DNA from 2 places in the Enterococcus sp. DIV0840 genome. Region 2 is predicted to be linked to the other one. Evidence: predicted binding sites of a transcription regulator. Region 2 holds the regulator's gene; the other holds the start of a gene.
What was found. The regulator NrdR, encoded in region 2, represses ribonucleotide reductase genes. The targets are predictions, from matches to a motif close to ACACNATATATNGTGT.
Positions count from the first base shown of each region.

Region 1: a site for NrdR is predicted at 1,633-1,648, ahead of nrdD (anaerobic ribonucleoside-triphosphate reductase). Genes of this name have one in related genera too.

Region 1 is NZ_CP172876.1:1,028,068-1,031,506, reverse strand. Features, by position in the region: gene IGL98_RS04900 (ABC transporter permease) at 1-642, opposite strand, end outside; gene IGL98_RS04895 (ABC transporter ATP-binding protein) at 632-1,399, opposite strand; gene nrdD (anaerobic ribonucleoside-triphosphate reductase) at 1,710-3,439, shown strand, end outside.
Region 2 is NZ_CP172876.1:1,557,470-1,560,908, reverse strand. Features, by position in the region: gene dnaI (primosomal protein DnaI) at 1-252, opposite strand, end outside; gene IGL98_RS07380 (replication initiation and membrane attachment family protein) at 255-1,658, opposite strand; gene nrdR (transcriptional regulator NrdR) at 1,671-2,156, opposite strand; gene IGL98_RS07370 (glycosyltransferase) at 2,385-3,439, opposite strand, start outside.

The DNA of each region.
Region 1 (3,439 bases), 530 kb from region 2:
CATACTAATAAACACTAACCCAAGAATACCTAAACACCCTTTTAATAGTGACAATTTATTTGGGTTAGCTGTATTTTTTTCGATTGGTTTAAGTAAGTTTGTTACTTGATAACGATAAATCAGCCAACTACTTCGAAGTGAGACCGCCAGCAACATGAAAACAAATACTATACTTGTTTGAACCATAGATGGAATTGAAACGAAAAATAGACTTTCCACTTGTAAAAACATCGCTTTTGCCAGAATCATCGAAAATAGCTTAGATAAAATAATCCCTAGTAAAATCCCAGTAACTAAAGATGCTGCCCCTAAAATGAGTGTTTCCACAAAAAATAAATATGAAATCCGACCTTTTCGCATACCGATTAAATGATATAAACCGATTTCTTTCCCTCGTTTTAATAAGAAGAAATGATTCGCTGCAAACATAAAGCCTAAAATCATGACCACAACAAGAACACCGCCCAAATTCATCGCTCCGTTGATGTGGACCTCTTGCCCGACTCGATTTGCCAGTGCTCTATTATAAGTAATCGCACTAAAACAATAGTAAACAACTACCGCAAAGGTCATACTGACAAAGTAAACTAAATAATTGAGAAATTGGCCTTTGAAATTTTTCCATGACAAATTAAAAATCATTGGCACGACCACCTCCACCAATCGTTGCCTGCATATCGATTACCCGATTAAAAAATTCTTTTCTTGAGCCTTGTCGAACCACTTCTGAAAAAATCACACCATCTTTAATAAACAAAATACGATTGCAGTAACTTGCAGTATAAGGATCATGCGTGACCATCATGATCGTCGCATCATCTTGTAAGTTCATATTTGTCATATATTGCAGCAACTCAGCCGCCGACTTAGAGTCCAAAGATCCTGTTGGTTCATCTGCAAAAATTATTTTTGGTTTGGTGATCAACGCACGAGCTGCAGCTGCTCGTTGTTTTTGTCCAACAGAAATAGCATTTGGATAAGCATTCAATATTTGGTCGATCCCCAAAACGTTGGCAACATGTACTAAGCGCTCCTCCATTTCAGCTAAGGACATTCGATCAACAGTCAAAGGCAGCAAGATATTATCTTTTACAGTCAAGGTATCCATTAGGTTAAAATTTTGAAAGATAAAGCCTAACTTTTTGCGTCGGAAATCACTAATTTGATTATCTCGCATTTTTAAAATGTCTTGACCATCGATTTGAACCGTTCCGATCGTTGGTAACGCAATTGTTGAGATAGTGCTCAATAAAGTGGATTTACCTGCGCCGCTTGGTCCCATGATCCCTACAAATTCCCCTTGATCAACTGAAAAGGAAATATTATTCAATACCTGCACTTTATTATTTCGATACCCATATGATTTGCTCAAATGATTTACTTCTAAAATTTTTTTCATATTTTTTCGCTCCAGTTTATTCGTTATCCCTATTCTATCAATATTTTGTGTGGCTGAACATCGTTTCCTCTTACAATTAAGTAATAATAAAAAAAAATTTAGTAATCATTTATTTTTCTAAGGGAGAATGTTGTGACAATTTCCACAAACCTTTTAGGCAGTTGTTTTCACTATTTTTTCATTTCTCATAAACACTATATGTAGTTGTGAATGTATGTGAAAAATTAAATTTCACACTATATATAGTTGAAAGATTTATTGAATTGTTTTATGATAGTGAAGGAATAAATCTATGAGGAGATGGGTAGCAATGATGGAGATTAAGCAAGCTAATAATGAAGTGAGTTCTACTGATTCAGCCTTACACACGATGAAAATCGTTAAAAGAGATGGACGATTGGTTGATTTTGATGATCGAAAAATTTATGACGCTTTGATCAAAGCTGAACAAAAAATTCGCGGTTCTTTGGACCCGCTTGCCCATGAACGCATTCAAGAAATTGTGGAAAGAATCGATCAGGAAATTTCAGATCGTTTCGTTGAAGATGTAAAAATCTATGAAATCCAAAATATCGTCGAACATATTTTACTAGCAAGAAATGAATATGAGTTAGCAGAAGAATACATCAATTACCGTACTCGCCGTGATTTTCAGCGTAGTAAAGCTACAGATATCAACTTTACAATTGGTAAGTTGATCAATAAAGATCAATCTGTCGTGAATGAAAACGCCAATAAAGACAGTGATGTCTTCAATACACAACGAGATTTAACAGCTGGGATCGTAGGTAAATCGATTGGGCTTAAAATGTTGCCTCCTCATGTTGCTAATGCACATCAAAAAGGCGATATCCATTATCACGACTTAGACTACCATCCATATACACCAATGACAAACTGCTGTTTGATTGATTTTAAAGGTATGCTGAATAATGGATTTAAAATCGGAAATGCAGAAGTTGAAGCACCAAAGTCTATCCAAACAGCGACTGCCCAAATCTCGCAAATCATTGCAAACGTAGCATCAAGCCAGTACGGCGGTTGTTCAGCAGACCGTGTGGATGAATTATTAGCACCATTTGCTGAATTAAATTATCAAAAACATTTAGCAGATGCAAAAGAATGGATCGAAGGCTCTGATCGTCAAGAAGCCTACGCTAAAAGTAAAACAAAAAAAGACATTTACGATGCGATGCAAAGTTTAGAATATGAAATCAATACCTTATTCACTTCCAATGGTCAGACACCTTTTACTTCTTTAGGATTTGGTTTGGGTCTGAGCTGGTTTGAACGTGAAATTCAACGAGCAATTTTACAAATTCGGATCAATGGTTTAGGAAGTGAACATAGAACGGCTATTTTTCCTAAATTGATTTTCACATTAAAACGTGGTGTAAATTTAAATGAAACAGATCCAAACTACGATGTAAAACAATTGGCATTAGAATGTGCAACAAAGCGGATGTACCCTGATGTCTTAAATTATGATAAGTTAGTTGATTTAACAGGCAGCTTTAAAGTACCGATGGGATGTCGTTCTTTCCTACAAGGCTGGAAAGATGAACAGGGAGAAGAAATCAATGTAGGCCGTATGAATTTAGGCGTTGTTACCTTGAACCTTCCGAGAATTGCAATGGAAGCCCAGGGTGATGTGGATAAATTCTGGACACTTTTAGGTGAGCGTCTTGAAACAATGAAAGATGCTTTAGTTTATCGTGTTGAACGTTGTAAAGAAGCAACACCTGCAAATGCTCCTATCCTTTATATGTACGGGGCTTTTGGAAAACGTTTGTCTAGAAAAGAATCGGTTAATGAATTATTCAAAAATAAACGTGCGACTGTTTCGCTAGGTTATATTGGTTTATACGAAGTCGCATCTGCATTTTACGGTGGTGACTGGGAAACCAATCCTGAAGCGAAAGACTTTACGATTGAAATTTTAAAGGATTTAAAAGCTCATGCAGATGAATGGGGCAATGATTATGGGTATCACTTTAGCGTGTATTCAACGCCTAGTGAAAGTTTGACTGATCGCTTCTG
Region 2 (3,439 bases):
TGCTAGTTTCGGCTCATAACCAGGTGCAATCATGTTTGGATCATTCAATTGATATTTTCTTTTTTCTTGAACAAACTCATATAATTTCGAATAGCTTTTTTTTATGTCTTCATCTGTTAAACGATCTCGGTTACCTTCTATAAACTTTTGGACGTCAGGATCTTTCATAACAACTTCAACTAGTTCATTATATCTCTCGTTCATATCTCTTTTTTGAATGATTTTTGACATTTCTTTTCCTACATCTTCCATTATTATTCACCTTCTTCATTTAATAATTCTTGAAGTTCTCTTTCAAGTTCAGCCTGTCTTTCTGGCGAAAGTTTCTTTTCTTCGACTGGATTATCCACCCAATCTGGTAATGTTTCTTGACGGATCGGTCGATTATTTTGTCCGTATCTCTGTCTTGTTTGTTTTTGTTCTTTCCCCTTTTTGGCTAGCTCACGGACATGATCAATGGCTTTCTCTGGTGAAAAAATGCCGCTTTGCGCCCATTCGTTGGCGATTCGATTCACATAATCAGCCTTTAATGTGGGTTGTTTTTGTATATTATAAACATAATTGATCAACACATTGATCACACTGTTCGGCAATCCAGATTTACTCACTAAATACTTGACTAATGAACGCTCTTGCGGGGTTGTATAACCACCACGCTCATTTTTTAATGCTTCCAAATAATTTAATGGAAAATTTTTCTCACTATCCATGATCATCTGAATATCTTGCGTTGAAAAACCATTCATTTTCAATGAATTATAACGGTATGTTTGCTGATCTTCAGCAGTTAACTCCACTGAATCATTTTTTTGAAACTCACTTGATTTTTGCTTTTTGTCAGGATCATAGGTTCTATAAATTGCCCGTTCAAAGTCCTTCACATCAATCTTACTTGTATAATAGTCAAAGGATTTAGAACAAAAATCGATCATATCCAATTCTGTAATCCCAAATAAATTATGGAAGATAAACACTTCTTCTTTGAATCCAGCACTATTATCTGGTAACTTGATCCCAAGTTTTTCTATTCCTTGAACAAAATAAGACCAATCAAAGCTTTCATTGACGGCACTTGGTTTTTGCGCTGGTCTTGGATCATTAAACGATTGTTCCATTTGAATCAACTGCTTACTTTGAGAAATCATTTGTTCTTCTTTGAATAAATAGACATCCTTAAATCCTGCTGAAATCTCTTCATAGCCAGTTAAATTAACAAATTTCGGCTTAAAACGTTCAAATAATTTATCTAGTTTTCTTTGTCCTACACTGTTCAATAATGTTAGTGACAATACTTCATCTTTAAAAAAACGTTCGGCTGTTTCAGGATGATTTAAGCGATATAAAAAACGCATTCCTAGTTCAGAATCATTTTTACAAAAGGTTCCTAATAAACCAATTCCTTCTAATTTCTTTCTAGCCGCTTGGATTTGTTTGATACTCATATCCATCATCGTAACCAAATCTGCATGAAAAAGTGACTCACTAACGCCTGTCTCTTCAACTTCTGATAAAAGTGTCAAGTATAAGCTAAAAGCTTCAGCACCAATAATCGGCTGATATAAAAACGTCAGTATCGCTTGTTCTAGATTGGATAAAGGATGAGATAGTGCTGCTTGAAAAATACTTTTAGGGTGGACTTCTTTCCAATTGTCTTTCAAGGAAAGACCTCCTTATTCATTTGTTGTATCTGAATTTGAAGATTTTGCTTTATCTACGATTCCTTGTAGTTCTTTTAAGAACACACTCATATCTTTAAATTGACGGTAGACACTGGCAAATCGAATATAGGCGATTTCATCCAAATTAACTAAATCTTCCATTACATATTCTCCGACCAAAGTAGTCGAAATCTCATTTTCGCCTAAGCTACGGACACGGTTTTCAACATTATCAACGATTTGTTCCATTTGTTCCATGGCAACTGGACGTTTTTCAGCCGAACGGATCAACCCACGTAAAATTTTCTCTCTATTAAATTCTTCCCGGTCACCATTTTTCTTGATGACTAACAATGGAGCTGCTTCAATTCGTTCGAATGTAGTAAAACGGTAATTGCAATTTTCACATTCTCTCCGACGACGAATCGCACGCCCATCATCGGCTTGACGACTATCGATTACACGGGAGTTATTATGATGACATCTTGGACAACGCATAGTGTTCACCTCATTTTATCTAATAATATCTATTTTTAAAGTTTCGTTTTAGTTTACTTTCTATATTATAACATGAAATGCTAGAGAAACCAGTCATTAACGATTACTTCTTAAGCATTTTTTTCTTATTGTTACGCTCTTATTTAATAACATTTTTCTCTTGTTTCAAAAAAAATAATCGAGTAAGTCGACGTTTTGAACGTTCAAACTTACCCAATAATTATTGCCTTATAGTTCTATTTTGTCTCGCGTTCCCCAGCCAGTATTCCTATGGGTAATATATCCCCAAATTCGAACAGGTGACAATACGAAAATTGCCCATAGTACAGTAAATGGAAAAGCTAAAAAAACGATCCATTTATCCCGATTTGCCAAATCATTCCTAGGAATTGAAAGATATGCCAAGGAATAAACTGCACTAAATGCTAAAGGAGCTACTAAGATTAATGGAAAATCAGTCATTACAAAAAACACCCAGTAAATCAATTGATACTTAATAACGTTCATAGCCGCAAACATAGCCCAGCCAAATGCCTGTCTAAAGAAAACAAAGCTACTAACAGGGAACAGTGCTAACCGCCAAAAGCCTCTAATAAAACTGCCTCTGTTCCAACGTAGATGTTGTCGCACATGATGACTCAGTTTATTCGGCAAATCTGTATAAGAAACTGCTGTCATTTGAGCAACAGTCCGTCCTAAAAGCATCGCTGTTAATGTTAAGAAACTATCATCTGAAAATTCTACTCTAACACGACCAAACGTTTCATTTTCATACCCTAATTTTTGAGCTAAGTTCAAAACTTCAGCCCGATAAAATGCAATTGGACCGCTATTAACAGCTACACTGCCAAACATAGAGTTCATTGATCGTTCTATAAGCACCATGTGTCCGATCACTAATAAATCTGTGATCACAGTCAAAAGATTATCTGTAACATTTCTTGTCACAATCACGCCTGCAACAGAATAAACTCGTTCGTCTTCAAACGGGATGATCCCTTGTTCTATCGCATGTTCTTCAAAAACAGTATCACTGTCGATTGTTAAGATGATCTCATTATGAAAATCAGAAATTTCTAAATGGTTATACGCATTTAATTGTGCTGCACGTTTCCCACTATTTTGCTGCTTGATAAACTGAAAAGAAATACCCTTTTCTGCAAAAATCTCTTGGTATTCCTCTGCAAGTTTTGAATAATCGACAAGCGAGTTACCGTCATCAACAGCAACTAATTCAGCTGGCGGAAGTGTTTGATTTAGAATAGATTGAAATGTATTTTTAA